3 regions of the Pseudomonas sp. B21-032 genome follow, and region 1 is predicted to be linked to each of the others. Evidence: riboswitches for the same ligand, from Rfam matches in the RefSeq annotation. Region 1 holds a riboswitch; each other region holds the start of a gene.
The links. Region 1 has a riboswitch for cobalamin ahead of cobO (cob(I)yrinic acid a,c-diamide adenosyltransferase). Riboswitches for the same ligand answer to the same signal wherever they lie in the genome.
Positions count from the first base shown of each region.

Region 2: another riboswitch for cobalamin. It lies ahead of LOY54_RS10635 (TonB-dependent siderophore receptor); the one in region 1 lies ahead of cobO (cob(I)yrinic acid a,c-diamide adenosyltransferase).
Region 3: another riboswitch for cobalamin. It lies ahead of LOY54_RS14620 (CbtB domain-containing protein); the one in region 1 lies ahead of cobO (cob(I)yrinic acid a,c-diamide adenosyltransferase).

Region 1 is NZ_CP087180.1:4,485,925-4,495,246, forward strand. It holds gene LOY54_RS20670 (cobyric acid synthase) at 1-969, opposite strand, end outside; gene cobD (threonine-phosphate decarboxylase CobD) at 966-1,958, opposite strand; gene cbiB (adenosylcobinamide-phosphate synthase CbiB) at 1,951-2,859, opposite strand; gene bluB (5,6-dimethylbenzimidazole synthase) at 2,859-3,512, opposite strand; gene LOY54_RS20690 (cobyrinate a,c-diamide synthase) at 3,503-4,798, opposite strand; gene cobO (cob(I)yrinic acid a,c-diamide adenosyltransferase) at 4,795-5,406, opposite strand; cobalamin riboswitch at 5,568-5,792, opposite strand; gene LOY54_RS20700 (hypothetical protein) at 5,940-6,518, shown strand; gene LOY54_RS20705 (sorbosone dehydrogenase family protein) at 6,587-7,903, shown strand; gene LOY54_RS20710 (O-methyltransferase) at 7,915-8,562, opposite strand; gene LOY54_RS20715 (C40 family peptidase) at 8,580-9,113, opposite strand; gene LOY54_RS20720 (C40 family peptidase) at 9,248-9,322, opposite strand, start outside.
Region 2 is NZ_CP087180.1:2,307,623-2,316,944, reverse strand. It holds gene LOY54_RS10660 (TonB-dependent receptor) at 1-707, shown strand, start outside; gene thpR (RNA 2',3'-cyclic phosphodiesterase) at 798-1,337, opposite strand; gene lpxO (lipid A hydroxylase LpxO) at 1,583-2,482, shown strand; gene LOY54_RS10645 (carboxymuconolactone decarboxylase family protein) at 2,649-2,993, shown strand; gene LOY54_RS10640 (GNAT family N-acetyltransferase) at 3,086-3,643, shown strand; cobalamin riboswitch at 3,720-3,926, shown strand; gene LOY54_RS10635 (TonB-dependent siderophore receptor) at 4,035-6,176, shown strand; gene LOY54_RS10630 (LysR substrate-binding domain-containing protein) at 6,237-7,148, opposite strand; gene LOY54_RS10625 (tartrate dehydrogenase) at 7,248-8,339, shown strand; gene LOY54_RS10620 (BCCT family transporter) at 8,536-9,322, shown strand, end outside.
Region 3 is NZ_CP087180.1:3,162,694-3,172,015, reverse strand. It holds gene LOY54_RS14670 (prepilin-type N-terminal cleavage/methylation domain-containing protein) at 1-148, shown strand, start outside; gene LOY54_RS14665 (type II secretion system protein) at 154-528, shown strand; gene LOY54_RS14660 (type II secretion system protein) at 503-1,033, shown strand; gene csgE (curli production assembly/transport protein CsgE) at 1,030-1,425, shown strand; gene LOY54_RS14650 (curli assembly protein CsgF) at 1,422-1,841, shown strand; gene LOY54_RS14645 (CsgG/HfaB family protein) at 1,870-2,715, shown strand; gene LOY54_RS14640 (DUF1272 domain-containing protein) at 2,721-2,966, opposite strand; gene cobM (precorrin-4 C(11)-methyltransferase) at 3,010-3,756, opposite strand; gene LOY54_RS14630 (cobalamin biosynthesis protein) at 3,787-4,185, opposite strand; gene LOY54_RS14625 (CbtA family protein) at 4,188-4,880, opposite strand; gene LOY54_RS14620 (CbtB domain-containing protein) at 4,892-5,077, opposite strand; cobalamin riboswitch at 5,175-5,401, opposite strand; cobalamin riboswitch at 5,462-5,661, shown strand; gene cobW (cobalamin biosynthesis protein CobW) at 5,757-6,824, shown strand; gene cobN (cobaltochelatase subunit CobN) at 6,828-9,322, shown strand, end outside.

The DNA of each region.
Region 1 (9,322 bases):
GCCGCCGTAACGCAGGTGGCGACTGATCGCCTGGTCCCAACCACGCTCACGCAATTGCGCCAGGTCGCCGCGCACGCTCTTGGAGCCGGGCAAAATGATCAGGTCAGCGGGCGGAATCGGCTGACCGGGGCCGATAAACTGCAGATCGACCTGCGGGTGCAGGCGCAGCGGGTCGAAATCGGTGTGGTTGCTGATGCGCGGCAGCACCGGCACGATCACCTTGAGCTGGCGCCCGGCCTTGAGGCCCTGGCGCTGGTCGATACCGTCTTCGGCTTCCAGGTGCAGGTCCAGCACATAGGGCAGCACGCCCAGCACTGGCTTGCCGGTACGTTCTTCAAGCCAGTCCAGGCCCGGCTGGAGCAAGGCGATATCGCCACGAAAACGGTTGATGACAAAGCCCTTGACCCGTGCCTGCTCACTCGGCGAGAGCAGCTCCAAAGTGCCGACCAGGTGTGCAAACACCCCGCCCCGATTGATGTCGGCAATCAGGATCACCGGGCAGTCGACTGCCTCGGCAAAGCCCATGTTGGCAATGTCGCCGGCACGCAGGTTGATTTCAGCCGGCGAGCCGGCGCCTTCGACCATCACCACCGGATAGGCCGCGCTCAGGCGCTGGTGCGAAGCCAGCACGGCCTGCATGGCGATGGCCTTGTAGTCGTGATAGGCCACGGCGTTCATGCTGGTGACCGCGCGGCCATGGACGATCACCTGGGCGCCGGTGTCGCTGTTGGGCTTGAGCAGCACCGGGTTCATGTCGGTGTGGGGCGCCAGACCCGCGGCCTGCGCCTGCACCGCCTGGGCGCGGCCGATCTCGCCGCCCTCGGCGGTCACGGCACTGTTGAGCGCCATGTTCTGCGGCTTGAACGGCACCACGGCAATGCCCTGGCGCAACAGCCAGCGGCACAGCGCGGTCACCAGGGTGCTTTTGCCGGCATCGGAGGTGGTGCCCTGCACCATCAGGGTGGTCATGCTTGTTCCTTGCGGTAATCGCTGAAAGCCTGGGCCAGGCGCTGAAAGTCCTGTTCACTGGCCGGCAGGCCGAAACGCAGGCTCGGCGGCTGGCTGAACAGGCGCAGGAGGATGCCGTGCCGGGCCATGAATTCATGCAGGCGCGGCGCCTGCTCGGTGACCAGGTACTGGAACAGGTCGCAGCTGCCGCTGGGGGCGAAACCTGCCGCACTGAGCACCTCGGCCAGGCGCTGGCTGGCAGCGGCGCAGCGGATGATCTGCTGCTGATGGGCGGCGCCGTCGAGCAGGCAGGCCTGGCCGAGGATCCGCGTCGGGCCGCTGATGGTCCAGGGCCCGAGCTGTTCGGCGAGCAGTTGCAACAACTGGCGCTCGGCCAGAACAAAGCCCAGGCGTACGCCGGCCAAGCCGAAGAACTTGCCGAACGAGCGCAGCACGATCAACCCGCTGCGCTCGGCATGGGCGCCAATGCTGTGTTGCGGGGTGTTGTCCATGAACGCTTCATCAACCAGCAGCCAGCCGCCACGGCGGGCCAGGCGACCATGCCATTCCAGCAGTTGCTCGGCAGCAATCAGCTGCCCGGTGGGGTTGTTGGGGTTGACCACCACCAGCACGTCGAGGCTGTCGAGGTAATACTCGACCTGGTCCAGCGGCAACTCGCGCACCCGGTGCCCAGCGCGGCGCCAGCCTTCGGCGTGTTCGGCGTAGCACGGCGACAGCACCCCGACCGTGCCGGGGCGACGCAGGCGTGGCAAAGCCTGGATCGCCGCCTGGGAGCCGGCCACTGGCAACAGTTGCTCGACCTGATAGTAATCACGGGCCGCCTGCTCGAGGCCGTCTTCGGATTCAGGCAAGCGCGCCCAGGCCCGCAGCGGAATCTCGGGGATGGAATAAGACCAGGGGGCGATGCCGCTGGACAGGTCCAGCCAGTCTTCGCGGGCGATGCCGTATTGCTGCACTGCGCGTTGCAGGCGACCACCGTGTTCAAGCATAGAATTCAGCCCCCAGGCACAACAGCAGCAACCACAACCACACGCCCTGGCAAACCAGGCGCCAACCGCGTTCGATGGCGTCGGCATCGGCCTGCGGGCCTTCGCCCAGTTGCGGGCGCTCGTGCAGCTCGCCGTGATACACCGCCGGCCCGCCCAGCTCTACGCCCAGGGCTCCGGCCCCGGCCGCCATCACCGGCCCGGCATTGGGGCTGTCCCACAACGGCGCCTGGCGCCGCCAGCAGCTCAGGGCCAGGCGGGTCTTGCCCAGCAGCGCGTAAGTCAGCGCCACCAAGCGTGCCGGAATATAGTTGAGCACATCGTCGATCTTCGCCGCAGCCCAGCCAAAACGCTCGAAACGTTCATTACGATAGCCCCACATGGCGTCGAGGGTGTTGCTCAGGCGATAGAGCACCACCCCCGGTACGCCGGCAACGACAAACCAGAACAGCGCGGCGAACACCGCATCGCTGCCGTTCTCCAGCACCGACTCGGTGGCGGCGCGGGCCACGGCGGTTTCGTCCAGCTCGCGGGTTTCGCGGCTGACCAGATAACCGACGCGCTGGCGGGCTTTTTCCAGGTCGCCCTGGCGCAGGGCTTCGGCCACCGGCGTTACGTGCTCGCCAAGGCTGCGCAGGCCGAGGGCGCAGTACAGCGCCAAAACTTCAATCAGCCAGCCAATGTACGGCAGCCAGGACAACAGCATGGCGATGAAGGTCAGCGGCACCACCGCCAGGAACCAGGCGCTGACGCCGTGGCTGCGCCAGCCACGGCCGCCGGCATTCAAGCGCTGTTCCAGGCGCCCGGCCAGGCGCCCGAAGGCTACCAGCGGATGCCGGCGCTTGGGCTCGCCCAGCAGCGCATCCAGCGCCACCCCGGCCACTGTCAGCAACGCCACGCTCATCAAGACTCCCCCCACTGGTTTTCAAACAGCATGTCGTGCAGCGGCCGCGCTGTGGTCCAGCCTTCAAGCACCAGCATCGGCGCCGGGTAAAATTCGTGAACCGGGCCCAGGCAGAGGATTGCCAACGGCTTGGCACCGGCCGGCATGCCGAGCAACTCGGCCAGGGCCCGGGGCTCGAACAGCGACACCCAGCCCATGCCCAGACCTTCGGCGCGGGCCGCCAGCCACAAGTTCTGGATCGCACAGGACAACGACGCCAGGTCCATCTCCGGCAAGGTCCGGCGGCCGAAAATGTGCGCTTCGCGCCCATCCATCAGCGCCGCCACCAGCAGCTCGGCGCAGTCGTTGATGCCTTCGACCTTGAGTTTCATGAAGTCATCGGAGCGCTCGCCGAGCGCCTGCGCTGTACGCAGGCGCTCCTCTTCCACCAGGGCCTGGATCCGCTGGCGCAGTTCGCGCTGGGTGATACGGATGAAACGCCAGGGCTGCATCAGCCCGACGCTGGGCGCCTGGTGCGCGGCCTCAAGCAGGCGCGCGAGCAACTCGGGGGCGACTTCGCCGCCACTGAAGTGACGCATGTCGCGACGCTCGCCGATGGCGCGGTAGACCGCCGCACGTTCGGCCTCGGTAAAAGCATGTTCAGTCATGGACACAGAAGCGCCGCCGACGCCTGGGGGTTGGAAGCAAAATAGAAATGCACGTAGGAGGCGGTCAAGCGCCCCTGGCGGTACACCGCCTCGGCACCACGACCACCGTTGGGGCTCTGGCCGCGGGCAACCGGCTCAAGCTCGGTACTGGTCAGCGAATGATGATAGGTGTGCCCGCGCAAGGTGCCTTCAGGCAGCTCTACGGCCTGCAGGGCCAAGGCGGCCAGGCGCTTTTGCATCACTGCCTCGCCTGCCAGCAGGCCGAGCAGTTCGGCACGCTCGCCGGCAACATCGGTGAGCGCATCGAGCAGGTAGAGCATGCCGCCGCATTCGGCGAGCAACGGCTTGCCGGCGTGGTGATGGGCGCGGATAGCCTCGAGCATCGGTGTGTTGGCCGCCAGCGCCTGGTGATGCAATTCGGGGTAACCGCCGGGCAGGTACAGGCTGTCGGCGGCTGGCAAGCTTGTGTCATGCAGCGGCGAGAAGAACGCCAGCTGCGCGCCCATGGCCCGCAGCAGGTCGAGGTTGGCGCCATAGGTAAAGGCAAAGGCTTCGTCGCGGGCAACCGCAATGCGCACACCTTGCAGCAACGGCTCGATGGCAAACTCGGTCGGCGCGGCAAAGCGCACCGCTGGCGGCAACGCCGCATCGCAACTGGCGCCCAGGGCCGCTGCGGCAGCATCCAGCCGCGCATCAAGGTCGTTCAGTTCACTGGCTTGCACCAGCCCCAGGTGACGGCTCGGCAATTCGATGCCGGTTTCTCGCGACAGCCCACCGTACCAGCGCAGCCCCTCGGTCAGGCTGCCTTCAAGCAACTGGGCATGGCGCAGGGTACCGACACGGTTGGCCAACACCCCGGCAAACGGCAGGTCCGGCTGATAGCGCGCCAGGCCCAGGGCCAGGGCGCCGAAGGTCTGGGCCATGGCGGTGCCATCGATCACCGCCAGCACCGGCACGCCAAAATGCCGGGCCAGGTCGGCGCTCGATGGCGTGCCATCGAACAGGCCCATGACCCCTTCGATGAGGATCAGGTCGGCCTCGCCCGCCGCCTCCCACAATAGCCGGCGGCTTTCCTGCTCGCCGACCATCCACAGGTCGAGCTGATACACCGGCGCACCACTGGCGCGCTCGAGGATCATCGGGTCAAGAAAGTCCGGGCCGCACTTGAACACGCGGACCTTGCGCCCCTGGTTGCGATGCAGGCGCGCCAGTGCGGCGGTCACCGTGGTCTTGCCCTGGCCGGAGGCCGGTGCGGCGATCAATACCGCCGGGCAATGGCGCGCATCACTCATAGTTCGACGCCCTTCTGGGCGCGGATGCCGGCCTGGAAGGCGTGCTTGATCATGCCCATTTCGGTGACGGTGTCGGCCAGTTCGATCATTTCGTCTTTGGCCGCGCGACCGGTGACGATCACGTGCTGCATCGGCGGGCGCGCCTGCAGGTCGCTGAGCACCTGGTCGAGGTCGAGGTAGCCGTGCTTGAGGGCGATGTTCAGTTCATCAAGCACCACGAAGGCGATCGACGGGTTCTGGAGCATCTGCCGCGACACTGCCCAGGCAGCTTCGGCGGCAGCGATGTCGCGCTGGCGGTCCTGGGTTTCCCAGGTAAAGCCCTCGCCCATCACGTGGTAGCGCACCTGCTCGGGAAAGCGCCGGAAGAACAGCTCTTCGCCAGTGCTGTTGCGGCCCTTGATGAACTGCACCACGCCACACTGCATGCCGTGGCCCATGGCCCGGGCGAGCATGCCGAAGGCCGAACTGCTCTTGCCCTTGCCGTTGCCGGTAAGTACCAGCAGCAAGCCGCATTCGTTGGGCGAGTTGGCGATGCGCTCGTCGATCACGGCCTTTTTGCGCTGCATGCGCGCCAGGTGGCGTTCGTCGCGCTCGGTGGATTCAGTCATGAGGTTCTCCGCAAACCACTGTCGGCCGATCTCACCGAACGCAGCAGCCGACGGCTGCTCAGCGTATCGAAGGAACGGGCGTGACAGATGAATGGATATGGCAGACGGAAAACGCGCAGGGCTGCGGCACAGGCCGGAGGAACCGCGCATCACCCTCCGTGATGCCGTTGGCTGTTACAGGCCGGTCTCCGGGCTTGTGAGCGGGGCCATCGACACCCGGGGCTGCGCGCCTTCCCGGACACGAATGCCCAGTGGCCCTGCACAGCCTTGACTCACCTACCGTTGCGGGGGCAGCGCCGGATTCGCGCGTTTTACGCGCCCACCGGCTTCCCTGTTTCACCCTGCCAGGCCATCGCCTGCAGAGCACCTGAAACAAGTCGCGAAGGTTAGAGGGTTGCACCCGGAGCGTCAATGAAAGGCGCTGCACTGGCCTGGATCAATGGCGCCTTTGTCATCTTGTGCAACACTGACTTCAGTGATATCAAATAGCCATACCTCGGCTGTACTCGATCACAACTATAAGGGAGAGCAGCATGCAAGGCCTGATCATCAATAATGCGCGCCTGGAGTTCCTGCGCCCGGCCCTGGAACGCTGGGTCGATTGCATCGACCGCTTCAACCAGACCCTGGGGGACGGTGAGGCGCCCTATTGGCACGGCGCCCAGGCCAACCTCGGGCTGCTCTCGGCCGCCGCCTGGCAGGCCGAGCTGGTGACCCTGCAGCAGCACCAGAGCAAGAAGCAGCGCGATGACGGCGATCGCGAAGGCCGCTGCGACCTGTACATCGCCAACCGCGAAGAGGCCGCCTACCTGCAGGCCAGCCAGCGCTGGCCACGCATCGCCAAGCTCGACCTGAATAACGCCCTGGGCGAAACCGTCCAGGCTGCTCGGCAAATTGCCGCGCCCAGCCAGCTTAAAGTCGCTGCGTTGTTCGCCAGCCCCTGGAAAGCCGGCCAGCACGCCAGCCCCGAAGAGCTGCAGGACCTGGTCGACGACCTGCAAAAGCATAACGCCTGCGCCATCGCCTGGTACTTTCCCTACGCCTACCGCAAGCTGCACAACGAAGCCGGCCAGTATCACCCCGGCATCGCCCTGTTGCTCAAGCAGGCCTGACCCGGGGAACCTCCCACGCCTGGCGTGCCTCTACTGGCAATAGCGGCCATCATTGCGAGGGAAACGACATGGGTATCAAGCCGATTGCACTGCTGCTGGCAGTGACTGCGGGGTTAAGCGGCTGCGGCGAGAACGCCCGCCTTGAGGTCAGCGACGGGGTCGGCCCGTCGCCGCAATTGCCCGAACCGAACAAGACCCTGATCCCCACCGTCAACATCGCCCCCGCCATTGGCTGGCCCCAGGGCATGACGCCCAAGGCCGCGCCCGGCACCCAGGTGGCGGCCTTCGCCGCAGGCCTGGACCACCCGCGCTGGCTCTATGCCCTGCCCAACGGCGACATCCTGGTGGCCGAAACCAATGCCCCGCCCAAGCCCGATGACGGCAAGGGCATTCGCGGCTGGGTGATGGGCAAAGTCATGGACCGCGCCGGCGCCGGCGTGCCCAGCGCCAACCGCATCAGCCTGCTGCGCGACAGCGACCACGACGGCGTGGCGGAAACCCGCACGACCTTTATCGAGAACCTCAATTCACCGTTCGGCATGGCCCTGGTCGGCAATGATTTCTACGTTGCCGACACCGATCGCCTGCTGCGCTTTCACTATGAACCCGGCACGACTTCGATCAAGGGCCCAGGTACAGCCGTGGCCGAACTACCGGGCGGCACGCTGAACCATCACTGGACCAAGAACGTGATCGCCAGCCGTGACGGCAAGAAGCTCTACGTCACCGTCGGCTCCAACAGCAATGTCGGCGAGAACGGCATGGACCAGGAAAAAGGCCGCGCGGCGATCTGGGAAGTCGACCCGGCCAGCGGCCAGACGCGGATCTTCGCCTCGGGCCTGCGCAACCCCAACGGCCTGGCCTGGGAGCCGCACACCGGACAGCTGTGGACCGCAGTCAACGAGCGTGACGAGATCGGCAGCGACCTGGTGCCCGACTACATTACCTCGGTCAAGGATGGCGGCTTCTATGGCTGGCCCTACAGCTATTACGGCCAGCACATCGATCAGCGGGTCAACCCGTCTGATCCGAACCTGGTGGCCAGCGCCATTGCCCCGGACTATGCGGTGGGGCCGCACACGGCGTCGCTGGGCCTGACCTTCGCCGAAGCAGGGGTGCTGCCGGCACCGTTCGAGCAAGGCGCGTTCATTGGCCAGCATGGCTCGTGGAACCGCAAGCCGCACAGTGGCTACAAGGTGATCTTCGTACCCTTCAGCACTGCCGGCAAACCTGCGGGCAAGCCGATCGACGTGCTCAGCGGGTTTCTCAATGATGAAGGCAAGGCCATGGGCCGGCCGGTCGGGGTGATCAACGATCAGCGCGGCGGGCTGCTGGTAGCCGATGATGTCGGGAACACGATCTGGCGGGTGAGCAAGGCCCGGTAAGCCGGGGGAGCTTAGCGTTTGCGGCAGAGGGTCAAGCCATCGCCAATCGGCAGCATCGACAGGTCCACCCGTGGGTCGTCCTTGAGCGTGCGGTTCAAGGCCTGAATGGCGCGGGTGTCTTCGCTGTGCGGGTTTTGCTCAAGCACCCGCCCGCTCCACAAGGTGTTGTCGAACAGTACCAGCCCGCCCACTCGCAGCAGTCGCAGGGCCTCTTCCAGATAGTGCGGGTAGTTGGCCTTGTCGGCATCGATGAAGATCAGGTCGTAGCGCGCTGATGGCAGTGTCGCCAGGGTCTGCAACGCCGGCGCCAGGCGTAGCTCGATGCGCTCGGCGACTCCAGCCTCCTGCCAGTAGCGCCAGGCCACGGCGTTGTAGCTGCCTTCAAGGTCGCAACAGAGCAACTGCCCGTGTGCCATGGCCTGAGCCATGCACAAAGCGCTGTAGCCGGTGAAAGTACCCACCTCGATCACCCGCTCGGCACCGATCAGGCGCACCAGCAGCGCCAGCAACTGGCCTTGCTCCGGTGCCACCTGCCAGCGTGCTTCGGCCAGGGCCTGGGTTTCTTCACGCAAACGGGCGAGCAACGGCGTCTCGCGCAGCGACACGCTTTGCAGGTAGTGGTAGAGGGGGTCGTCGAGGTAGAGCGTCTGGGCGGTCATCGTCTACCTCGCACAGGTCAGGGGTTGCGCGCCAGGTGCGCTGGCTGCAGCACCCGCTTGGCGTTCAGGTAGGTCTTTTGCCAATAGCTGTTGGACAGGTAGTCCAGGCGCACCGTTCCGCCGGTGGCCGGGGCATGGACGAAGCGCCCTTCGCCGACATAGATACCGGCATGGCTGACCTGCGAGCCACCATTGGTGGCAAAGAACACCAGGTCGCCGGACTGCAGGTCGTTGCGCTCGATGCTCGGTGCGCGGATGCCGATCATCTCCCGGGTCGAACGCGGCAACGAGATGCCCGCAGCATCACGATAGACGTAGCCAATCAGGCCGCTGCAGTCGAAACCCGAATCCGGGGTGTTGCCGCCCCAACGGTACGGCGTGCCGACCAGGCCGAGGGCGCGGAACAGCACGTCTTCGGCAACCGGGGAGAAATACACTTGCGGGGCCATGACTGCCGGCTCGACCACTTTACGCGGGGCCGGGGCATGACTTGAGCAGGCACCGAGCAGTGCTGCGAGGGAAAGTAGAGCGAAGCGCGCCATCATCGCCATGGTCAGAACATCCTGTCTGAAGCCGCTTCGGCCAAGAGCCGAAAAGAGTTGAGAATTTAGATTAGACGCTTTCTGTAAACACGCACGGCGACGAGCTTTTCAGCTACGTCGCCGTGGTCAAACCTGTCGAAGGATCAGTTGCGCGAGAGCGTGGTCGCGGCCGGAGCCATGGCCAGTGCACGCTTGGCTTCGATGAAGGTCTTGCTCCA
Region 2 (9,322 bases), 2.2 Mb from region 1:
ACCTGAGTCGCGAATGGTCGCTGTATGCCAGCTACACCGACGTCTTCGTACCCCAGACCGAACGTGCAGTCGGCGGCGCGGCGCTCAAGCCGATCATTGGCAGCAACTATGAAATGGGCATCAAGGGCGAACTGCTCGATGGCCGCGTCAACACCTCGCTGGCGGTGTTCCGCTACGACCAGGAAAACCGCGCGATCACCGACGTTGCCTCAGGCTTTGCCTGCGATGACTGGTACTGCTCCACCGCCGCCGGCAAGGTGCGCAGCCAGGGTATCGAGGCCGAAGTCAGCGGCGAAGTGCTCAGCGGCCTGCAGCTGTTTGCCGGCTACACCTACAACACCACCACCTACCTCGACGACCCGGACAACAAGGGCAAGGTGTTCAGTACCTGGACGCCCAAGCACATGTTGCGCATGTGGGGTAACTACCAGCTGCCGGGTGACTGGAGCAAGGCCAGCGCCGGTCTGGGCTTTACCGCGCAAACCCATACCCTGGGCTACGAGCACACCTACGACGTGCCCGGCTACGCCGTGTGGAACGCGCGTCTGGCGTACCAGCTGACGCCGGAAGTGGGCCTGGCGCTGAACGCCAACAATCTGTTCGACAAGCACTACTACATCGCTGCCTACAACCAGCTCAACGGCAACAACAACTTCGGCGATCCGCGCAACTTCACCTTCAGCGTGAAGTACACGCCGCAGTTCTAGGTTGTCAGTGCTGGCCCTATCGCGGGTCAAGCCCGCTCCTACAGGTTTGAGGTGATCTGTGTGGGAGCGGGCATCAATCAGGCAACAGCGCTACAACGGCCACTGCGCCAGCGGCCAGTACTGCCCCTTGCGCGATTCGAACAAGCTGAAGTGCCGCGCGCGTAGCACAAATTCTGCCGGCACCAGCGCTTCGGGCTCACTGCCACGGTAGTCGCGGGCCAGTGTCAGGTGCGGGCGGTAGTCCCGTGGGTCCTCGGTAAAACCCAGCGCCAGCATCGCCTGCTGCAGGGCATACGCCAGCTGGCGCAACCCCGCCGGCGTCTGGCTGGGCACCAGCACCAGCGCCTTGGCCGGGCGCCACACCTGCAAACGGTCGAGCACCACTGTCAGGGGTTCGCCCGCCACCTTCACGCCCGCTGCGCCGGCCAGAATCGCCGGTAACTGCGCAGTGCCCGCCGCACCGACGAACATCAACGTCAGGTGAAAGTTCGCCGACGGCACCGGTCGCGCGCTTTTCAGTTCCAGCTCGCTGCGCCAGCGGGCAATCGCCCGACGCTGCTGCGGTGCGCAATCGAGGGCAAAAAACAGCCGTTTGAAAGGTTCACCGGTATCGCCAATGCCTGGGTCCATGCCTCGTCATCCTCTGCGTTTTGGGGTTGTTGAGACTCTACCGCCAGTTACGCCATGGCGGCGAGGACTGGAATTCTCACGAACTTATCTGCGTTAGCCACCCGCTGAATCGTTCATGCAAACACTTGCGCCTAGCACTATGGTCGGACACATAACCGGTAACAATTACTACAAACCGTGATCACGATTGTTTATGCTGGCCGGCTTATGCCATGGCGCATCGCCACATCGACAAGTATCCGCCCATGAAAATCTTCTTCGTTTTACTGTTTGTTTTCTCGATTGCCTACGTTCATTTCAGAGGCAAAGTCAGGCACAAAGTCACCCGCCAGTTGGGTGATCACTCAAGCTTCCTGGCCCCGGTCAACGTCTTTCTGTACCTGTTCTCCAAGCTGCCGGCCAAACCGTACCTGCCGGTAGAGTCGTTCCCCGAGCTCAAGCCGTTGCAGGACAACTGGCAGGAAATTCGCGCCGAAGCCCAGCAACTGCTGCACGTCGGCGAAATCAAGAGTTCGCAGAACTACGACGACGTCGGCTTCAACTCGTTCTTCAAAAGCGGCTGGAAGCGCTTCTACCTGAAGTGGTACGGCGAGAGCCACCCTTCGGCAATGAAGCTGTGCCCGCGCACCACCGAGCTGCTGCAGGGCATCGGCACGGTCAAGGCGGCGATGTTCGCCACCCTGCCGCCAGGCTCCAAGCTGGTGCGCCACCGCGACCCCTATGCCGGCTCGTACCGCTATCACCTGGGCCTGGATACGCCCAATGACGACGGCTGCTACATCTGCGTCGACGGCCAGAACTACGCCTGGCGCGATGGTGAAGGGGTGATTTTCGACGAGACCTACATCCACTACGCCTCGAACCAGACCGAGCACAACCGCATCATACTCTTCTGTGACGTCGAGCGCCCGCTCAAGTACCGCTGGGCCACGGCGTTCAACCGCTGGTTCAGCAAGAACGTGATGGCAGCCGCGGCGGCGCCGAACGATGCCGGCGACAAAACCGGCGGCATCAACCGCCTGTTCACCCGCATCTACAAGATCCGCGAACGCGGCAAGGCCCTGAAAAAACGCAACCGCACCCGCTACTACCTGGAGAAATGGGCAGTGGTGGCGGCGTTGGTGCTGGTGTTCATCTACATCTGATTCAGACCGCTGTCGCTGGCAAGCCAGCTCCTTGTAGGAGCGGGCTTGCCCCGCGATGGCACCCCTGCCAAAGTCCTGCCTTTTCCCGACCATCGACCAACGGCGCCCCGCCGGCAAAAAAACTAGCTTCACTGTTCTAGTTGCCAACCACACCAAGGTGAAGACAATGAGCATGATGGACTGGGATGCCTACCGTAAGCAGTTGATGGCCGGCATCGGCGATCTCAAGCAACTCTCTCCCGACACGGTCAACGGCTACATGACCGCCAGCGGCGCCGGGGCCAAGACCAACCACCTGGATGCCAAGACCCGCGAGCTGATCTCGCTGGCCGTGGCGGTCACCACCCGCTGCGACGGCTGCATCGCCGTGCATTCGGCCCAGGCGGTCAAGCACGGCGCGAGCCGCGAGGAAATCGCCGAAGCCCTGGGCGTGGCCGTGGCCATGAACGCCGGGGCGGCGCTGGTGTACTCGGCGCGGGCACTGGATGCCGTGGGCAAGGCCGGGCAGTAAGGCCGACCCTGAGTGCGCGGCCTGCGCCGCGCCTCACCCACTTCCTGGCGTTTTCGCATAAGCTAGCGGGCGAACCGTTTCCAGGACACCCCATGATCCACATCCGCCCCATGACCGCCGCTGACTTCGAGCTCTTCTGGCCGACCTTCCAGGCCATCGTCAGCGCCCGCGAAACCTACGCCTTCGACCCGGCGATGAGCCAGGAGCAAGCCCGCCAGCTGTGGCTCGACGCACCGTTGCAGACCCTGGTGGCCGAAGAAGATGGCGTGCTGCTCGGTTCCTACTTTCTCAAGGCCAATGCCGCCGGCCCCGGCAACCATGTCAGCAATTGCGGCTACATGGTCAGCGACGCCGCCCGTGGCCGCGGCGTGGCGCGCTTGATGTGCGAACACTCGCAGCGCCTGGCGCGGCAACTGGGTTTCCTGGCCATGCAGTTCAACTCGGTGGTGTCCAGCAACGAGGTGGCGGTGGCCTTGTGGCAGAAGCTCGGCTTTGCCATCGTCGGGCGCTTGCCCAACGCCTACCGGCATGCGCGCCTGGGGCTGGTGGACAGCCTGGTGATGTACAAGTGGCTTGAGGAGCCGAAGCAGCCAATGCTGATCGGGCGCAAGAACATCGAGGCGGTGGTGTCGCGCAAGCGCGGGCGTTGAATCGATAGTGGCGATACTCTGGCGAACTGACCTGCTCATTTGCCCAAGCCGTTGACTGCAAAGGTTTTCGGTGTTCAGATGCGCGCCAGTTTCAGGTGTCCTGCGCCGCCGTGCGCAGGGTGAAACGGGAAGCCGGTGCGTCATGCAAATGACTAGTCCGGCGCTGCCCCCGCAACGGTAAGCGAGCGAAGCCTTCGAAACACCACTGTGCCTTGGCATGGGAAGGTGAAGGCCTTCATGACCCTCGCAAGCCCGGAGACCGGCCTGAAGCTTCTGTTTGGCAACCCCGCGGTGGGCGGGCGCAGGCCGGTTGGCGTCCGCCTGCGCGTGCGCCATGCCTCCATGCGTTGTTCCCTCCGGGATTCATTCTTCCTGTTGACTGTGGAACGACATGTCCCGTATCTCCAAGCTTCACACCCTGGCGGCCAATGCCCTGGCCCCCTGCCTGGCCTTCTCTGCGCCAGCTTTCGCCGATGACCCCAGCCCCTCTGCGCTGGCGCTGCCCTCGACGGCCATCACCAGCAGCAGCGACAACGAATCCGTCAGCCTGGCCACCCCGCTGCCCGCCGGCTCGCGCCTGAACCTCAGCGCCATGGACACCCCGGCCAGCACCAGCAGCCTGGGCAGCGAGGCCATCGACGGGCGCAACAACCTCACCGTGCAGGATGCCGTGACGCGCTCGCCGGGCATCACCTCGGTGGCCACCCCGGGCAACGGCAACACGGCGCTGTCGGCCCGTGGCTTCAGTGGCCACGGTTCGGTGATGACCCTGTTCGACGGCGCGCGGATGTACACCGGCGCCGGCACCCAGAGCTTTCCGGTCGACCCGTGGATGATCGAGCGCATCGACGTGATCCGCGGCCCGGCCTCGGTGCTGTACGGCGAAGGCGCCACGGGTGCGGTGATCAACGTGATCCCGAAAAAACCCTTTGCCGGCGAGATCCGCAACCACCTGCGCCTGGGCTACGGCTCTTACGACCGCCAGCAACTGGGCCTGGACAGCGGCGGTTCGCTGAGCGAGCGGCTGAGCTACCGGGTGACCCTCAACCGCCAGCAAAGCAACGGCTGGATCGACCGTGGCGACTCGAAGAACCTGGCCATGAGCGCCGCCCTGCGATTCGACGCCAGCGACGACCTGAGCTTCACCCTGGCCCACGAGCGCGGCGACGCCGAGCCGATGAACTACTTCGGCACGCCGCTGATCGACGGCCACTACCGCGACAGCCTGAGCAAGAAGAACTACAACCTCAAGGATTCGTCCCAGCACTACCACGACGAGTGGACGCGCTTTAACACCGACTGGAGCATCAGCGACTCGATCAGCGCCAGCAACCAGCTCTACTACCTCAAAAGCCGCCGGCACTGGCGCAACGCCGAGGACTACAGCTGGAACAGCGGCGTTGGCCAGCTTGAGCGCGGCAGCTACCTGGAGATCAAGCACGACCAGGAACAGCTCGGCGATCGCCAGAGCTTCACCTTCGACCACTCGCTGTTTGGCCTGGCCAGCAAGACCGTGGTCGGCGCCGAGTACAACCGCATTCGTTTCGGCATCGACAGCAACTCGCCGTACAACGACATCGGCGGCGATTTCATCGACCCGTGGCAGCCGGCGCCGGGCTACTTCCACAGCGCCAGCCCGACCCGCGCGCAAACCGACAGCACCACCCGCACCTTCGCCCTGTTCGCCGAGAACCGCACCCAGTTGTCGGAGCGCTGGTCGCTGGTCACCGGCATTCGTCGCGACCAGAACCACATTGACCGCAACAACCTGGTCAACGACACCCGCAGCGACCGCAGCCTCAATGGCGGTAACTGGCGCGCCGGCCTGGTGTTCGCGGTGAATGAGCAACTGAGCCTGTACGGCCAGTACTCCACCAGCGAGGATGGCGTCAGCGACCTGGTGACCCTGAGCCCGACCCAGCAGCAGTTCGACCTGACCGAAGCCAAGCAGACCGAGTTCGGCCTCAAGCAGCTGTTCTGGGACGGCCGTGGCGAGTGGACCCTGGCGGCTTATCACATCGTCAAGAAGAAGCTGCTGGTCGACAACCCCGACACCCACCAGAAAGAACAGGCCGGCCAGCAGACCTCCGATGGCCTGGAAGCGACCCTGGAACTGGCCCTGGCCAACCAGTGGCATGTTTCGGCCAACGCCTCGGTGGTACGCGCCAAATACGACGACTTCGACCAGGTAGTGAACGGCCAGAGCGTTTCCCGCGCCGGCAACCGCCCAAGCAACGTGCCACGGCGCACCGCCAACCTGTGGGTCAGCAAGGGCTTTGGCGACGACGTCGATGCCGGCCTGGGCCTGCGTTATGTCGATGAGCGCTATGCCAACACCGCCAACTCCCAGAGCGTGCCGGGCTTTACCGTGGTCGATGCCAACCTGGGCTGGCAGGTGCTGCCGGATGTGCGCCTGGGCTTGCAGTTGAATAACCTGCTGGACCGGCGTTATGCGGCCACCGCGCATAGCGGCGAGCAGTGGTTGATGGGGCAGCCGCGGTCGTATTTTGCGACGCTGGATTACACGTTCTGAGGTGAGGCCATCGCGGGGCAAGCCCGCTCCTACACAGGCTGTGGGAGCGGGCTTGCACCGCTAATCCGGCAAGCTATAACGCTCGGCAAAGTACTGGCGAAAAAACTCCACCGCCACCCGCACCTTGGCCGAGCTGGCCAAGGGCGAGGTGTACACCGCCCAGATGTCCGCCGGCTGGTGATACTCCGCCAGCACCTGCACCAGGCGCCCGTCGGCCAGGCTGTCGTGCACATCCCACCACGAGCGCAGCAAAATCCCGCGGCCATCCAGGCACCACTGGTGCGCCACTTCGCCGTGGTTGCTTGACAGGCTGCCGGTCACCCGCACGCTCTCCTCGCCATTGGGCCCTTGCAGCTGCCAGACACCAAACGGGTGGTCGCGCTCTTTGATTACCAGGCAATCATGGCTGGCCAGCTCGGCCAGCACCCCGGGCGTGCCGCGCCGGGCCAGGTAGGCCGGCGAGGCACAGAGTACCCGGCGGTTCCGGGCCAGCGGCTTGGCAATCAGGTTGGGGGCGATGGCATTGCCGACGCGTATGTCCAGGTCGACGCCCTCTTCGATCAGGTCCACCAGGCGGTCATGCACGTCCAGGCGTACATCCAGGCGCGGGTAGCGCTCGGCCAGTTCCGACAGCGCCGGGGCGACGAAACGCCGGCCCAGGCCCAGGCTGCTGGCAATCCGCAGTTGGCCCACCGGCTCGCGGTGCTGGGCGCTGATGTCGTCGCCCATGCGCTGCACCGCATCGAAAATCTGCTGCGCCCACTGGTACACCCGCTCGCCCTCCTCGCTCACTGTCACCCGCCGGGTGGTGCGGTGCAGCAGGCGCACTTCAAGGGTTTGCTCAAGCACGCGGATGCGCTTGCTGATGAACGCGGCCGACATGCCGAGCTCTTCGGCCACCGCCGCGAAGCTGGCGCGCTTGGCCACCTGAAGGAAGATATTGAGGTCGTCGAGGCTGGGAAGATTATTCACGATGCGTGCACTAAGAATCCATGAATCACGAGATTATCTCTGAATCCTGCCCTTATAGCATGAGCCGCACCTGTTCCCTAGACAACGAGTGCGCCCCTCATGAGCAAGACTTTCAGAATCGCCGCAATTCCCGGTGACGGCATCGGCAACGAAGTCCTCCCCGAAGGCATCCGCGTGGTCGAAGCCGCCGCGCGCAAGCATGGCCTGGACATCAGCTTCGAGTTCTTCGAATGGGCCAGCTGCGACTACTACCTGGCCCACGGCAAGATGATGCCGGACGACTGGTTCGAGCAGCTCAAGGATTTCGACGCCCTGTATTTCGGTGCAGTGGGCTGGCCCGACAAAGTCCCGGACCACATCTCGCTGTGGGGCTCGCTGCTGAAGTTTCGCCGCGACTTCGACCAGTACGTGAACATCCGCCCGGTGCGCCTGTTCCCTGGCGTGCCCTGCCCGCTGGCTGGCCGTGAGCCGGGCGATATCGATTTCGTGGTGATCCGCGAGAACACCGAAGGCGAATACTCGTCCCTGGGCGGGCGCATGTTCGAAGGCACTGACAACGAGTTCGTGCTGCAGGAGTCGGTGTTCACCCGCCGTGGTGTCGACCGCATCCTCAAGTACGCCTTCGAGGTGGCACAAACCCGCGAGCGCAAGCACGTGACCTCGGCGACCAAGTCCAACGGCATGGCCGTGAGCATGCCCTACTGGGACGAGCGCACCGCAGCCATGGCGGCCAATTATCCGGACATCACCTGGGACAAGCAGCACATTGATATCCTCTGCGCCCGCTTCGTGCTGCAGCCGGATCGCTTCGACGTGGTGGTGGCCTCGAACCTGTTCGGCGACATCCTCTCCGACCTCGGCCCGGCCTGCGCCGGCACCATCGGCATCGCGCCATCGGCCAACCTCAACCCCGAGCGCAAATTCCCGTCGCTGTTCGAGCCGGTGCACGGTTCGGCCCCGGACATCTACGGCAAGAACATCGCCAACCCGATCGCGATGATCTGGTCGGGCGCGCTGATGCTCGAGTTCCTTGGCAACGACGGCGCCGACCCGCGCTACCGCGCCGCCCACGACGACATCCTCAAGGCCATCGAGCAGGTCATTGCCGCCGGCGACACCACCCGCGACATGGGCGGGCAGAAGTCGACCCAGCAAGTCGGCGAAGCCATCAGCGCGCTGATCGAAGGTTGAGGACCATGGGCCGATTGTCAGAATTGTCTGACAAAACGGCCCCTTGGCTCTTGCGGGTGAAGCGGATTATCTGCAGAATCTGTTAACCGAAAGATTCACGTTAACCATTAGTTAACATAGAAGCAGGGAGTGCTGCCGCAACACCCCGGATTGCCTGCCGGGTATAGCTAAGAACGCCAACGTCCAGGAGACGATGATGTCGCACAAAAATAAAAAGATAGATGTGTTCCTGATTACCGTGAGTTTGATTGCCGTGCTGCTCACTGTCATCGGCCTTGCAGCCTTCCCGGGCGAAGCCGAGCACGCGGCCAACCAGTTGTTCGAACTGTCGACCCGGACCTTCGGCACCAGTGTCCAGGTGCTGGTGTTCGGCAGCTCGCTGGCGGTGCTGTACCTGGCCTTCAGCAAGTACGGCAACATCCGCCTGGGCAGTGGCAAACCCGAGTACGCCACCGCCACCTGGGTGTTCATGTTCATCTGCGCCGGCATGGGTTCCTCGACCCTGTACTGGGGCGTGATGGAATGGGCCTACTACTACCAGACCCCGGGCCTGAACATCGCCGCCGCTACCCCCAAGGCGCTCGAGTACAGCATCAGCTACTCGTTCTTCCACTGGGGCGTCAGCGCCTGGTCGATCTATGCCCTGGCCTCGCTGGCCATGGCCTATCACTTTCATGTACGCAAGAAGAGCGGCCTGAACCTGGCCTCGATCGTTGAAGCGGTGACCGGCTTCAAGGCCACCGGCCCGGTCGGGCGCAGCGTCGACCTGATCTTTTTGCTGACCATGATGGGCGCACTGACCGTGTCGCTGGCGCTCACCGCCTCGACCCTGACCCGTGGCCTGCATGACCTGGCTGGCACCCCGGACACCTTCACCGTGCAACTGCTGGTGATCGGTGCGGTGGCGGTGATGTTCTCGCTCAGCTCCTACATCGGTATCGATGGCGGCCTGCAGCGCCTGAGCAAGATGGTCTGTATCGGCG
Region 3 (9,322 bases), 1.3 Mb from region 1:
CGCGCGCAAGGACGACGAGCAGGGCGGGTGGGGCCTGCGCGCCTACGACAGCCCGGCGCAGAGCCCGCGTGATGGTGAAGACGTTTTTGATGTGTACTCCCGGGCCCGCGGCAAGGGCCTCAACGGCATCGCCTACGGGCAGTGGTGAGCAGCATGAAACGCAACCAGGGCTTTACCTTGATCGAATTGCTGGTGGTGATGGCGATCATCGCCACGCTGATGACCATCGCCATGCCGCGCTACTTCAACAGCCTCGAGACCTCGCGCGAGGCCACCCTGCGCCAGAGCCTGGCGGTGATGCGCGAGGCGCTGGACCACTACTACGGCGACACCGGCCGCTACCCCGAGTCGCTGGAACAGTTGGTCGAGCAGCGCTACCTGCGCGGCGCGCCGCTGGACCCGATCACCGAACGCCGTGACGGCTGGCTGCTGGTGGCACCGCCTGAAGGCGTCGCCGGCGCCGTTGCCGACATCAAGAGCGGTTCAACCGGGAGGGCCCGTGATGGCAGCCTTTATGCCGAGTGGTAATGCCGGGCAGGCAGGCTTCACCTACCTGGGCGTGCTGTTGCTGATCGCCGTCACCGGCATGGCCCTGGCGGCCACCGGCACGCTGTGGTCGACCGTCGCCCAGCGCGAGCGCGAACGCGAACTGCTGTGGGTCGGCGGCCAGTACGCCCAGGCCCTGCGCAGCTACTTTCGCGCCTCACCTGGCCTGGCCCAATACCCGCAGAGCCTTGAGGAGCTGCTGGAGGATAGCCGTTACCCCAACCCCAAGCGGCACCTGCGCAAGTTGTACCCGGACCCGATCACCGCCAGCGATGACTGGGGCCTGCTGCGCTCGATCGACGGGCGCATCACCGGCGTCTACAGCCGCTCCCAGGGCCTGCCGCTCAAACGCACCGGCTTTGCCGGGCAATGGTCGGAGTTCGACGGCCTTGAGCACTACAGCGACTGGCAGTTCGTCGCCGAAAAGGCCTTCAACGAAAGCGCTGCCGGCGCACGCAAGGGCCTGGCCCAGGGAGCCGGGCAATGAACCGCCGCCTCAGTGCCCTGGCCCTGGCCCTGGTGCTGCTGGCCGGCACCGCCCGGGGCGGCGCCGAGGACGAGATGATGGGCTTTATCGTCGACAACACCATCTCGCACATCGGCCACGACTTCTATTACAGCTTTGCCGAGCGGCTGCGTGCCACCAGCCGCCTGGATTTCAACCTGGTGGTACGTGAACGACCCGACCCGCGCTGGGGCAGCCTGGTGACGGTCGAGTACGAGCAACGCGTGCTGTACCGGCGTTTTCTGCCACCCAACACCACTGAGCTTAAGGACGCCGCCTACGAGGCTGCGGACCTGGTCAAGGCGCAGATCATCCAGCGCAAGCTGCAGATGCTGCTGCAGGACACCACTGATCTGGAGAGGGACGAGCTATGAACAACAACAAAACCTGCAGCCTGGCCTCGCTGGTATTGCTGGCGAGCCTCGCCAGTGCAACCAGCGCCACGGAACTGGTCTACACCCCGGTCAACCCGGCGTTTGGCGGCAACCCGCTGAACGGCACCTGGCTGCTCAACAACGCCCAGGCGCAGAACGATCACGAAGACCCGGCCATCAAGGACCGCACCTCGGCCTTTGCCAGCACCTCGGCACTGGAGCGCTTCACCAGCCAGCTGGAGTCGCGCCTGCTCTCGCAACTGCTGACCAACATCAACAACGGCAACACCGGCAGCCTGCAGACCGACGCCTTCATCATCAACGTCATCGACGACTCGGGGGCCCTGAGCATTCAGGTGACCGACCGGGTAACCGGGGAAATCTCGGAAATTCAGGTCAACGGCCTGAACCCTTGAAGGGCCAGGACAACGGGGAGAAACAGCGATGAAACGAATTCTGAGCACACTGCTGATCCTGGCCGCCTTGCAAGGCTGCAGCCTGCGCGAACCGATGCCGGCCGAACAGGACAGCGAAAGCCCGACCCTGACGCCACGGGCCTCGACCTACTACGACCTGCTCAACATGCCGCGGCCCAAGGGCCGGCTGATGGCGGTGGTGTATGGTTTTCGCGACCAGACCGGGCAATACAAGCCGACCCCGGCCAGCTCGTTTTCCACCAGCGTCACCCAGGGCGCGGCGAGCATGCTGATGGATGCCCTGCAGGCCAGCGGCTGGTTCGTGGTGCTCGAGCGCGAAGGGCTGCAGAACCTGCTGACCGAACGCAAGATCATTCGCGCCTCGCAGAAAAAGCCCGACACCCCGGTGAATATCCAGGGCGAGCTGCCGCCGCTGCAGGCGGCCAACCTGATGCTCGAAGGCGGCATCATCGCCTACGACACCAACGTGCGCAGCGGCGGCGAGGGCGCGCGCTACCTGGGTATCGACCTGTCGCGCGAGTACCGGGTCGACCAGGTCTCGGTCAACCTGCGGGCGGTGGACGTGCGCAGCGGCCAGGTGCTGGCCAACGTCATGACCAGCAAGACCATCTACTCGGTCGGGCGCAGCGCCGGGGTGTTCAAGTTCATCGAATTCAAGAAGCTCCTGGAAGCCGAGGTCGGCTACACCACCAACGAGCCGGCGCAGCTGTGCGTGCTGTCGGCGATCGAGGCGGCGGTGGGGCACTTGCTGGCCCAGGGCATTGAACGGCGCCTGTGGCAGGTGGCGGGGGATGGCAGCGGCGACAAGGCGGTACTGGACAAATACCTGAGCCAGTACCAGAGCCCTGAGTGAGTGTGTCAGTGGCTGGGGCAGCCCTGTTCCTTGACGATGCGCTGGGTCGAGGCCGGGTTGTTGACCAGCTTGGCCGCCGAGCGCGCCGGGCGTCTGACCAGCTCACCGCCGCAATTGGGGCACTGGCCCTTGAGCTGACGTTCGTTGCAGTCACGGCAAAAGGTGCATTCGAACGAGCAGATCAACGCATCCGCGCTATCGCCGGGCAGGTCGCTGCCACAGCATTCACAGTTGGGGCGCAATTCGAGCATGGTCAGGTCCTCACAGGCGGAACGGAATCGTCAGTGTATACGCTCAGGGCCGATACAGGTGGGCGTGGCCAGCGCGGTACAGCGCCGACTCGCTGAAGCTGTCGTTGCCCAGCACCCGGCCTACCAGAATCAGCGCGGTACGGCGAAAGTCCTTGGCCGCCGCCAGCTCGACAATCGTCTCCAGGGTGCCCAGCACCCAGTCCTGGTCCGGCCAGGTTGCGCGGTGCACCACGGCAATTGGGCAGTCGCCACCATAGTGCGGGCGCAGCTCTTCGACGATTTTAGCCAGGTGCTTGACCCCCAGGTGCACCGCCAGGGTGGTCTGGTGGCGGGCCAGGTCGGCCAGTTGCTCGCCGGCCGGCATGGGTGATTTGTCGGCGTAGCGGGTGAGGATCACACTTTGGGCGATGTCCGGCAGGGTCAGCTCGCAGCCGAGCAGGGCGGCGCTGGCGGCCACGGCGGTGACGCCGGGGACGATCTCGTAGGGGATGCCCAGCTCGCGCAGGTAGCGGATCTGCTCACCGATGGCGCCATACAGGCTGGGGTCGCCACTGTGCACCCGGGCGACGTCCTGGCCATTGTCGTGGGCACTCTTGATGGCTTCGATGATCTGCGCCAGGTGCAGTTCGGCGCTGTTGATCAGGGTTTCGGCGCGGTGACCCTCCAGCACTGCGGCGGGCACCAGGGAGCCGGCGTAGATGATCACCGGGCAGCGCTGGATCAGGCGCTGGCCCTTGACGGTGATCAGCTGCGGATCGCCGGGGCCGGCGCCGATGAAATAGACGGTCATGGGGTGTCCTTACGGGTAAAGGGCTGATTATCAGCGAAAACCGCTGGTGCAGGCCAATGCCAGGCTGGCGTCGGCCTGCAAGGTGCGAATGACCAGCAGCCGGGCCGGCCCGCCAAGCTGCTCGGCCAGGGCCAGGGCGGCGCTCTCGGCCACGCCATAACAGCCGCTGTGCTGGAAGGCTACCGCAGAGCGATGGCTCAGCTGTGATTCGAAAGCGGCCAGCTGCGCCGCACTGTAGAACCGCAGCGGCACGCCCAGGCGCCGGGCCAGTTCATGCAGGCCGGGTTCGTCGTGCTTGAGGTCGATGCTGGCAAGGCCCATGACCGCGCCGGGCGGCAGGTCATGGGCGAGCAGGGTGCGGGTGAGCAGCTCGCTCAGGGCATCGGCCGGGCAGCCGCGACGGCAACCCAGGCCGAGGTACAACTGCATCCTCAGGCCTGACTCGAACGGCGGTACAGCCAGGCGCTGATCAGCCCCAGGGCCAGCCAGAACGCGGCGTTGGTCAGCAGCGAGGCGACCTTGAACTCGGCTTCCAGGGCTTCTGGGGCGAGCATCTGGTGGACTTCAGGCTGCGGCGCGCCAATCACGTGAGGCACCACCAGCAACACTGCACCGACTATCTTCAGCAGCCAGTTGTGGGCGAATACGATCAAGGCCAGACCGACGGCGGTGGCGGCAGCCGTGCCGACCCACCAGGCTTGGCGCTGGGCCAGGTCGGCGGCAGCAGTACCCGGCAGCTCTGGGGGCAGGCCCAGGGTCGGCGCCAGGCAGAACACGGCAAAACCGCCCAGGCCCCAGAGCGCGCCGCTGATCACGCTCTTCGGTGCGCGCAGGGTGTAGAGCGCGGCGAGGATCAGGGCGAAACCGACCGCCACCACCAGGTTGCCGCCGGTGGTCGACAGCACCCGCTGCCAGCCGTCTTCCGGCGACCAGGCTTCGCTGTCGTGATGATGCTCGGCGGTCCCGGCCGCATGTTCATGGGGCGCCTCGACCGCAGGCGCGGCGCTTTCATAGGTTTCCGCCTGGAGAATCAACGGCGCGACCCAGAAGCTTTGCAGCAGGGTCAGCAGCAGGGCGGCCAGCAGGCCGGTAAAGCCTGCGGTACTGGCAATACGCTTGATCATCGGGGCAGCACTCAGTGGCAAGGGAAGGCGGCGCTGTGGCGGGTATCGTGGGCAGCGTTGTGCACCGCTTCGATGTGCGAGAAACCGGCGAAGTACACCAGGCACAGGCCCAGCAGCGAGGCGCCGACAGCAACCAGCAGGCGCTGGCTGAGGCTTGACGGGGTAACGGCTTGGTTAATGGCGGTACTGGTACGCATGGCGCTTTCCTCTTGGTGTTGTCGGCAACAGGCAAGCGCAGCGAACCCCTGCGCGGCGTTCGCCCAGGGGTTGTAACAGCGCCCGCCCACCGCGGGTTTGTTCGGTCAAGCGTTGGGCCGGTCTCCGGGCTGGTGAGGGTTGGCCGCTGGCCACACCACAGGCGTCACCTTCCCATGCCAGACAGCGGGCACAGTGGCTCTGACGCTTTTCTCACTTACCGTTGCGGGGGCAGCACCGGACTTGCCATACACCCTATAAAAAGCGTACGACGCACCGGTTTCCCAGTTTCACCCTCAAGGGGCACCCAAACGAATGGCGTTAGCAAATCACGGGCGCGGGCAGGCGTCAATCGTGACAGCAGTTGACCGCTCACCGGGCACTGCGTAGCCTAGCCGCTTCGAGGTTCTTCGGCGCTGGCCGAAGCTAAGACGGGAACGCGGTTCAAGCCGCGGCTGCCCCCGCAACTGTAAGCATTGAAGGGTTCGACACAGCCACTGCAGCACGTGCGGGAAGGCGTCGTTCGACTGGCCACGGCGCCGGTGCAATGCAAGCCAGGAGACCTGCCTCGAACAGTTTCCGACATTCAACCGGGCGGGGTGATCCGGTGGCGAACAGGCCAGGTGCACAACACCTTTGGCGCTCGTCCCGCATGCCCGCCATCCTGCCAAGGGCATCGAAATGAAAACACTGGCCAAACTCCCCGTCACCATCGTTACCGGCTTCCTCGGCTCGGGCAAGACCACGCTGCTGCGGCACATGCTCGACAACGCCCAGGGGCGGCGCATCGCGGTGATCGTCAACGAGTTTGGCGAGCTGGGCATCGACGGCGAAATCCTCAAGCAATGCAGCATCGGCTGCACTGAAGAAGAGGCCAGCGGCCGCGTCTATGAGCTGGCCAACGGCTGCCTGTGCTGCACCGTGCAGGAAGAGTTCTTCCCGGTGATGCGCGAGCTGGTGGCGCGTCGCGGCGACCTCGACCATATCCTCATCGAAACCAGCGGCCTGGCCCTGCCCAAGCCCCTGGTACAAGCCTTCCAGTGGCCAGAAATCCGTAACGCCTGCACCGTTGATGCGGTGATCACCGTGGTCGACAGCCCGGCGGTTGCCGCCGGCACCTTTGCCGCCTACCCGGAGCAGGTCGATGCGCAGCGCAAGCTCGACCCCAACCTTGACCACGAATCGCCACTGCACGAGCTGTTCGCCGACCAGCTGGCCAGCGCCGACCTGGTGGTGCTGAACAAGGCCGACCTGATCGCCGCCGACGACCTGGCCAAGGTTCGCGCTGAAGTCGAAGAAGAGCTGCCGCCGGCGGTCAAGGTGATCGAAGCCAGCAGCGGCCGCCTGCCGCTGGAAGTGTTGCTGGGCCTGGGCGCCGAATCCGAGGCGCACATCGATGGCCGCCGCACCCACCACGACTCGCACCACGACGGTGACGATCACGACGACCATGACCACGACGCCTTCGACTCGATCTCCATCGAGCTGCCGCAAGCCGACGAAAGCCTGCTGCTCGACGCCCTGACCCAACTGGTGGTGCAACACGGTATCCTGCGGGTCAAAGGTTTTGCGGCGATCCCGGGCAAGCCGATGCGCCTGCTGATCCAGGGCGTAGGCACCCGTTTCGACAAGCACTTCGACCGTGCCTGGCGCAGCGAAGAGCCGCGCACCACGCGCCTGGTGCTGATCGGCCAGGAGCTGGATGCGCCGCAGCTGCAAGCGAGCCTGCGCGCCGCCCTGGGCGCTTGACCCATGCACCTGCTGCGGACCCAGCCCGGTGGTTTTGTACCGGACGACAGCATTGCCGACCTCGGCCAGACCCCGGCCGAGCTGGTAATCCTCTGCAGCGGTGACTCACACCTGGCGCTGCTGGCCGAAACCGCCCAGCAGTTGCCCGAGGATTTCCCCAGCCTGCGTCTGGCCAACCCCATGCAGGTACAGAATCATGCCTCGGTCGACCTGTATGTCGACCAGGTGCTGCGCCATGCCAAGGTCATCCTGGTGTCGCTGCACGGCGGCGTCGGTTACTGGCGCTATGGTGTGGAGCAACTGCTGGAACTGGCCGCGCGTGGCGTGCAGTTGATCCTGGTGCCCGGCGACGACCGCCCTGACCCGGAACTGACCCGCCTGAGCACGGTGGCGGCCGAGCAGGGCGAACGGCTCTGGCACTTTTTGCGCCAGGGCGGCAAGGCCAATGCCCTTAACCTGTTCAACTGCCTGGCCAGCCAGTACCTGCAGCGCGACTACCCGTGGAGCGAACCGCAGCAACTGCCGCGCACCGCGGTGTACCACCCGCGCAAGGCCGCTGCGGCGCTGCAGGACTGGTTCGGCGAGTGGCAGGTCGAGCAGCCGGTGGTGCCGATCCTGTTCTACCGCTCGCACCTGCAGGCGGCCAACACGGCCTTTATCGATACCTTCTGCCAGCGTTTGCAACTGGCCGGGCTCAACCCCTTGCCGATCGCCGTGGCCAGCCTCAAGGAGGCCGGTTGCCTGCAGCAGGTCGAAGACTGGCTGGACCAGGTCGACGCTGCGCTGATCATCAACACCACAGGCTTTGCCCAGTCCAGCCCCGAGCAGCCGCACCTGCGCCCGTTTCGCCGCGACATCCCGGTGTTACAAGCGATCTGCGCCCAGGACAACGAACCGGCCTGGCAGGCCAGCGAGCAGGGCCTGGGTGCCCGTGACCTGGCCATGCACATCGCCTTGCCGGAGCTGGACGGGCGCATCATCACCCGCCCGGTCAGCTTCAAGGACCTGGCCTGGCGCAGCGAGCGCAGCCAGTCCGACGTGGTCTGCTACCGCGCCCAGCCCGAACGCATGGACTTTGTCGCCGAGCTGGCGCGGCGCTGGTGTGCGCTGGCGCAGATACCCAACGGGCAGAAGCGCGTGGCGCTGATCCTCGCCAATTACCCGACCCGCGATGGTCGCATCGGCAATGGCGTGGGCCTCGATACCCCGGCGGCGGCGCTGAACATACTGCGCGCCTTGCAGGCCCAGGGCTATCCGCTGGCGCCCTTGCCCGACAGCGGCACGGCGCTGATCCAGGCCTTGCTCGGCGGCGTCAGCAATGACCTGGACAGCCTTGACCTGCGCCCGTGCATGCAGAGCATGGCCCTGGACGATTACCTGGCGGCCTTTGCTACCTTGCCCGAGGCCAACCAGATCGCTGTGCGCGAGCGCTGGGGCGAACCGAGCCAGGACCCGATGTGGCGCAGCGGGCGGATGATGATCGCCGGCCTGCGCTACGGCCTGACTTTTGTCGGCATCCAGCCGGCCCGTGGCTACCAGTTGGACCAGAGCGCGGTCTATCACGACCCGGACCTGGTGCCGCCGCATGGCTACCTGGCGTTCTATTTCTGGCTGCGCCATGGCTTTGCCGCTGATGCGCTGATCCATGTCGGCAAGCATGGCAACCTGGAATGGCTGCCAGGCAAGGGCGTCGGGCTGTCCGATAGCTGCTGGCCGGACGCCTTGCTCGGGCCGCTGCCGAACATTTACCCGTTTATCGTCAACGATCCGGGCGAGGGCGCCCAGGCCAAGCGCCGTACCCAGGCGGTGATCATCGACCACCTGATGCCGCCGCTGACCCGCGCCGAAACCTACGGGCCGTTGCGCCACCTGGAGCTGCTGGCCGACGAGTACTACGAGGCGCAGTTGCTCGATCCGCGCCGGGCCCGCGAGCTGCAGCGCGACATCCTGGCGCTGGTGCGCGACAACCATATCGATCGCGAACTGCAGATCGAAGGCGCCCTGGACGATGCCGCGATCTGGCTGCCACGCCTGGACACCTATCTGTGCGACCTCAAGGAATCGCAGATCCGCGATGGCCTGCATGTGTTCGGTGAGTCGCCAACCGGGCGCCTGCGTATCGACACCTTGCTGGCGCTTTTGCGGGTGGAACGCGGTGATGGGCGCGGGGCCAACGGCAGTTTGTTGCGGGCCTTGGCCAAGGCGCTGAACCTGGGCTTCGACCCGCTCGATTGCGACCTCGGCCAGCCCTGGCAGGGCCCTCGGCCCGCACTCCTGGCGACATTAGACGAAGCCTGGCGCACCGCCGGCGATACTCGCGAGCGCCTTGAACTGTACGCTAGCCAGCTGATCGAGCAGAGCCTCGATGGCAGCGTGCAGCTGGTCGGCGGCCCCGAATGGGCGCAGGTGCAGGCGATTCTCGACGCGCTGGCGCAGCAGGTCGCGCCGCAACTGGACAGCTGCGGTCCGGCAGAAATGCACGGCTTGCTGGCGGCTCT